Linked DNA regions of Alloacidobacterium dinghuense. The protein of the gene in region 1 interacts with the protein of each later gene in a pairwise test. Links are inferred from orthologs where the notes say so. Each region holds a gene or a part of one and is shown in the gene's direction. Other genes may lie near its edges.

Region 1 (3,287 bases):
GGTCAAGGTGCTGCTGCTCGGCTATCCGGTTGACCTGAAAGGCGACGCCAAAGAGATGTTTGAGCGCATGGAAATCGCGCCTGCTCTTGCGCCGGACGAAGAGTCTCTCTCTTCAGCTCAGATCACGGATATCCTCAATCAATCCGACCTGTTTCTCGACGCAGTCGTCGGCACCGGCTTCAGGCCTCCGCTGAAGGGCGTGGCGATGGCTTTACGCAACCGGATCAACAGCCTCGACGCGCCGGTCGTCGCCGTCGATATTCCTTCCGGCTGGGATTCGGATTCCCGCGAGTATCGCACCGAGGGCGCCTATCGCGCCGATGCGGTCGTGACCTTCACCGCTCCGAAGCCAGCGCACGTCAGCGGCAACTTGACCGACAGCGCCTATCAGCCCATTGTTGTCGCCCCCATCGGCTCGCCCGACGCAGCCATCGAATCCGAGTTAAACCTCACCTGGGCGGGAGCTTCGAAGAGGATCACCGAGACTCCACGTCCCGCGGAGAGCAACAAAGGCAAATTCGGTCACGTACTCGTGGTTGGCGGCTCATACGGAAAGTCCGGAGCGCCTGCAATGGCTTCGCTCGCAGCCCTGCGCACCGGGGCCGGCCTGGTGACCGCCGCCGTAGCGCAACCAATCCTCGATTCGGTTGTGCGCATCACGCCCGAGTTGATGACCATTCCCCTGCGTGCCGGCAGCAAAGGAGAAATCAGCAGCAGCAATCTCGATGACGAAACGCTCAAAGAGCTTCTCGACAAGAAAACGGTGCTCGCGATTGGTCCGGGGCTGGGCCAGTCGGCGGAGACCGAAGCATTTCTTCTCGGCCTGCTGGAAAAGACCGATCTTCCCGCGGTCCTCGATGCCGACGCCCTGAACATCCTCGCCAAGCATCCCGGCAAGATCAATGGCCGCAACCGGTTACGCGTCTTAACGCCGCATCCCGGAGAGATGGCTCGGCTCGCCGGAATCAGCACCGGCGAAGTTCAAGCCAACCGCGAAGCGCTGGCTCGTGAATTTTCGATGAAAAATCATGTCACGCTGGTGCTCAAAGGATGGCGCACTCTGATCGCCCATCCGGACGGTTCGATTGCCATCAACACCACCGGCAATCCCGGCATGGCCAAAGGTGGCAGCGGAGACATCCTCACCGGCATCATAGCGGCTATGTTGGCGCAATATCCGCATCTAGCCGGAGAAGCGGTGAACGCCGCCGTCTATCTCCACGGGCTGGCTGCCGACTTTGCCGTGTGGGAACACGACGAGCACACCCTGCTTGCCACTGACACCGTTGCGCACCTTTCAACAGCTTTTCGCTTCCGCTCCGACGACAAAGGCGGGTATGTTTGGATACAGGGGATGCCGCGATGACAGAGGCCACAGGCACGAAGGTCCACGAGTTCGAGACGAACAGCGCCGCCGATACGATCCGTGCCGGACGTGAGATCGCGAAACTGCTCACGCCACCAAAGTTCCTTATCTTGAAAGGCGATCTGGGCGCAGGCAAGACCACGCTGGTGAAGGGCATTGCCGAAGCCCTCGACGCCGCCGAACCGGATGAAGTGACGAGCCCCACCTTTACGCTGATGCACGAATACGAAGGCACCCTCCATGATCACGGAAAAAACGAGCCGGTCATGCTCTACCATCTCGATCTCTACCGCATCGAGCAGGAGCGCCAGCTCGACTCGCTCGGCCTCGATGAGATCGCCACGCCCGACAGCATCGTATTGGTGGAATGGGGCGACAAGTTTCCGAGCGTGGCCAAGCGCAGTAACGGCGAAATCGTGATGAAGACCACCGGCGGCGACTCGCGCAAGATCACGCTGACGCTCAAAGACTAACTCTCTCTACATTGTCATCCTGAGCACAGCACGGAGTGCGGAGTCGAAAGACCTGCTTTGTCTATATAACGTTAGTAGGCGCGAAGCGCCCTCCATAAGTCCACCGTAAAGGCGGATACTCTCAAGCGTGTCGCACGCCATCGAATCGCCGCCCGTCACAACGCATCACGACCTCAGGCAGACGCTCGGCACCTGGCAGCTTTGGGGCATCGCAGTTGGACTTGTTATCTCAGGCGAATACTTCGGCTGGAGTTATGGCTGGGCCAACGCAGGCACGCTCGGTTTTCTTGTCACTTCGCTCCTGATCGCGGCCATGTACGCGACCTTTATCTTCAGCTTTACCGAGCTGACCTGCTCCATTCCGCACGCTGGCGGTCCGTTTGCGTATGCATGGGCAGCCTTCGGCCCAGTTGGAGGCTACCTTGCAGGCGCAGCCACATTGGTTGAGTTCGTCTTCGCGCCACCTGCCATCGCGCTCGCCATCGGAGCCTATCTCAACGTGCAGTTTCCGTCGCTGGCCCCAAAACATGCCGCGCTCGGGGCCTATCTCGTCTTCATGACGCTGAATATCATTGGCGTGCAGATTGCCGCCACATTCGAACTGTTCGTAACTCTGCTCGCCATCTTTGAGCTACTGGTGTTCATGGCGGTCGTCACGCCCGGATTTCATTTCGCCAATTTTCTTCAGGGTGGATGGGCGGGCCAGAATCAATTCACCGTGCACGCAGTCCCGGGTATCTTTGCCGCTATTCCATTTGCAATCTGGTTCTTTCTTGCCATCGAAGGCGTGGCCATGGCCGCCGAAGAAGCGAAAGATCCGAAGCGTTCGATTCCCATCGCGTACATCGCAGGTATCCTCACGCTGGTAGCGCTGGCGCTGGGGGTGATGCTTTTCGCCGGAGCAGCGGGTGATTGGACGAAGCTCGCAAACATCAACGACCCTCTGCCGCAGGCGATGAAGATCGTCGTGGGAGCGCGCAGTGGATGGCTACACATGCTCGTCTGGCTGGGACTCTTCGGCCTCGTCGCATCGTTTCACGGAATCATCCTCGGCTATTCGCGACAAATCTTCGCGCGCCCGCGCTGGCTATCTTCCGCGCTTTCTCGCCGGCGTGCATCCGCGATTCAAAACACCGTGGCTTGCGATTCTCGCTGGAGGCGTCGTCGGCATTGCTGCCATTTACAGCGACCAACTCATCACCTTTGGCGGACAAACGCTGACTGCGAACATTGTTACCATGTCTGTCTTCGGCGCGATCTTGATGTATATCCTCAGCATGCTCGCGCTCTTCCGCCTGCGAACCACACAGCCTGACCTGCACCGCAGCTATAAGGCGCCGCTCTATCCCATCTTTCCAGCCTTTGCGCTCATTTGCTCCGTGCTCTGCATGGGAACCATGCTTTACTACAATCGCCTGGTCGCGCTTGTCTTTCTCGCATTGTTGGGA
Region 2 (3,180 bases), 4.9 Mb from region 1 along the record:
GCTCACCGCCAAGAAAGTCGTCCACGCTGCTCCAGATCGCAGGCGTTAGAACCATCGCAAACACAGCGATCGTCAGCAGGACAACCGCCATATTCCGGCGACTGCGCCGCCGCTGCTCGCGCAATTCAGCCGCAGCCAGCATCACGGCACGCCGCGTCCGCTGAACCACCTTCATGTCGGCGGCGGCATTCATGCCCGCCAGCATTTCGATGATCTGTGGATCTGCATTCCGCCAATCAGCTTGTGGATTTGTAAGGGGTCCCGGCTGCTTCACAAAGCCTCCTGTTGCCGGGTCATCGCTTCAAGCCGTGGCTTCAGCGCAGCCAGCCCGCGATACAAACGCGATTTCACCGTGGACAACGGAGCTGCCGTTACATGGGCGATCTCATCGAGCGAAAGCTCCTCGTGAAAACGCAGGACTAGCACTTCGCGGTGAAGCGGATCGAGAGTCAAGAGCAGCTTGGCCACAAGCTGGCCATTTTCATATCCCTGGTAAAGCTCAAACGGATTCGGCCCGTTGCTGGGCACCTCGAATGCGCGCTCATCTTCGGCGTTCTCGCACAATTCGTCGAGGCTCACCATTGTCCGTTTGCGCCGCATATCGATGACGAGATTGCGCGCGATGGTAAAGAGCCAGGTATCGAAGCGGGCGTTGCCGTTGTATTGCGCACCGCGCATCAGCACCCGCATCCACGTTTCCTGAAAGAGATCTTCCGCGACTTCGCGGTTGCCCGTCAGATACAGCAGGTAGCGCAGCAGTCGATGCTGATACTGCACGATCAACTCGTCAAGCAGGCCTTCATCGTGTCGCTTCAGTCCTTGCGCGATCAGGACATTCTCCTGTCGCGACTGTGCCGTCAATGAGATGGAGGCTGTGCTCATACTAGGTTGAGAGACGGACTCTGAACCGCCAAAGACTCTCTTGGAGAGAAAATTCTGCACTTTTTCAATCGGACTCATAGCAAATTCCCGGCGGCGGATGAGAGCACGTGGCGCAACTTTAGGAGCGATCCGCTAACACTCTTATTATCCGGCACATAGATACGATGCCGCAAGAGATACACTAGACTCAATGGAAGTTCTTTACGGGCTGCATCCGGTGGAGGAGGCTCTGCGCGCCGGAAGCCGCCAGTTCGACCACGTCTGCGTCGCCCGCGAGCGGCATGACCAGCGCCTGCAGCGTATCATCGACGCCTGCCGCGAATCCGGCGTCCGCCTCCGCTTCGAGCCGCGTGACCACCTCACCAAACTTGCCAAAACTCCCGGGCACCAGGGCGTGGTCGCCGTCGTCCGGGCCAAAGCTACGCTTGAGCTGGAAGATCTTCTCGACGGCCTCGCAGGGAAGTCGCGCCTGCTGCTGGCTCTCGATGGCGTGGAAGACCCGCAAAATCTGGGTGCGCTTCTGCGCACAGCCGATGGGGCCGGGGCTGACGGCGTCATCCTCACCGAACGCCGTTCCGCGCCTCTGAGCCCGGTCGCCATCAAGGCTTCAGCCGGAGCAGCCGAGCACGTGCCCATCGCCCGCGTCGTAAACCTGAGCCGGGCGCTTGAGCAGCTCAAGGAGCACGACCTCTGGTGCGTTGGGCTCGACGAGCGCGGAACGATGTCTTACGAGGAATTCGATTTCACGTCTAACTGTGTGCTGGTTCTGGGACGGGAGGGTGCAGGCCTGCACGATCTGGTGCGGCGGCACTGCGATCACCTGCTGCGCATTCCCATGGCGGGCAATGTGGCGTCGCTGAACGTGTCAGTGGCAGGGGCCGTGGTCCTGTATGAAGCCGCCCGGCAACGGCGCGAAGCAAAGGCCGAGCCGAAGGTTATAGCCCCTGCAAAAAAGAAAGAGCAAAAAGGTTTAGGTTCATGAAGGTAGTAACGCCGCTTCTGGCGGCAGTTGTATGCAGTGCCGTTGTCTTCGCGCAGCAGGCTCCCAGTTCACAAACTCAGGCGAAGCCAGCCGCAACGCAGGAACAGGCGCAGCCCACGTCTCAGGACGATCAGCTGCCGCCCCCGCGCGGCAAGGTCTTGTTCTCGCGCTCGTCGAAAGACGCTCAGCAGCCTGAGGCGAAAGAGGCGGAATCGGCAAATGCGAAGGTGAGTGACACAGAGCGTTCAGCGGTAACTTTCACCGCCTACGATCTCGACGTGCATCTGCAACTCAAGGAGCAGGGAATCGCCGTCCGCGCGAGAGTGACGGTTCGCAACGACGGTAGCCAGGCACTCACTCAGCTTCCGCTGCAGCTCTCGTCATCCCTCAAGTTTGAAAGCATCAGCATCGAGGGCCAGAAGCTCGCCTTCAGCCAGCAGATCATCAACAGCGATGCCGACCATACGGGCCAGCTGCGTGAAGTTGTTGTAGTCTTGCCGAAGCCGCTCGCTCCCCAATCAGAGCAGTCGCTCAATGTCGTATATAGCGGCGCGATTCCAGCCTCGACCAAGAGACTCGAAGACATAGGCACGCCAGCCGACCTTGCGCAACAGTCTGACTGGGATGAAATCTCTGAGGACTTCACCGGGCTGCGCGGTTTTGGCGACGTGGTCTGGTATCCGGTATCGTCTGTGCCGCAAGCTTTGGGCGAGGGCGCAAAGCTTTTCACCGAGATTGGGCGTCAGAAGCTGCGCTCGCAGAACGCGCAGGTTTCGATGCGGGTAACTGCCGAGTACATCGGAACGGCTCCGAATTCCGCGGTCATCGATGGCCACTTCATCGCCGTTCAGGCTCCCGCGGTCACGCCTACGGCGTCCTTCCCTGGCGTCGTCACATTTTCACTACCGGCAACACGCCTCGGTTTTGGCACACTCGACCTCTTTCTTGCCACCCGCATTACGCATGAAGCGAATGGCATACGTGTTCTCGCCGCCGACTATGACGAACCGAACGTGCAGGGCTATCTGACTGCGGCCACCATGGTGCAACCGCTCATCGAGCAGTGGCTCGGCAGCAAGCCGAAAGAGCCTCTTACCATCTTCGACCTGCCCGATAAGCACGCCGCCGCCTTTGAGCAGGGAGCCGTGACCGCTACCGGTCTGCAGGCGCTTGAGCCGCAGGATCTGGCCAACGCGCTAAGCCACGGCATGGCGCATGCGTATTTCGAATCTCCGCGTCAGTGGCTGAATGAAGGTGTGGCGAATTTTCTGGGCACGCTCTGGATCGAGCAGACCAAAGGCCGCGATGCCGCGCTC

What was found.
Region 2: the proteins of tsaE (region 1) and rlmB interact in binary tests that used the Escherichia coli proteins (3 or more experiments, as listed by UniProt). The link is inferred for Alloacidobacterium dinghuense from one-to-one orthologs.

The regions. Positions count from the first base shown.
Region 1 is NZ_CP060394.1:6,036,929-6,040,215, forward strand. What follows is about bases 102-3,100. They hold tsaE (tRNA (adenosine(37)-N6)-threonylcarbamoyltransferase complex ATPase subunit type 1 TsaE), read left to right. Parts: upstream 102-1,362; coding sequence 1,363-1,839; downstream 1,840-3,100. Other genes in these bases: H7849_RS25425 (NAD(P)H-hydrate dehydratase), read left to right, coding at 102-1,366; eat (ethanolamine permease), read left to right, coding at 1,967-3,100. In the rest of the region: more of H7849_RS25425, read left to right, coding at 1-101; more of eat, read left to right, coding at 3,101-3,154; H7849_RS27700 (hypothetical protein), read left to right, coding at 3,102-3,287. UniProt on the Escherichia coli protein: Required for the formation of a threonylcarbamoyl group on adenosine at position 37 (t(6)A37) in tRNAs that read codons beginning with adenine.
Region 2 is NZ_CP060394.1:1,151,424-1,154,603, forward strand. Bases 1-2,968 are described here. They hold rlmB (23S rRNA (guanosine(2251)-2'-O)-methyltransferase RlmB), read left to right. Parts: upstream 1-1,072; coding sequence 1,073-1,864; downstream 1,865-2,968. Other genes in these bases: H7849_RS04640 (hypothetical protein), read right to left, coding at 1-274; H7849_RS04645 (RNA polymerase sigma factor), read right to left, coding at 271-960; H7849_RS04655 (M1 aminopeptidase family protein), read left to right, coding at 1,861-2,968. In the rest of the region: more of H7849_RS04655, read left to right, coding at 2,969-3,180. UniProt on the Escherichia coli protein: Specifically methylates the ribose of guanosine 2251 in 23S rRNA.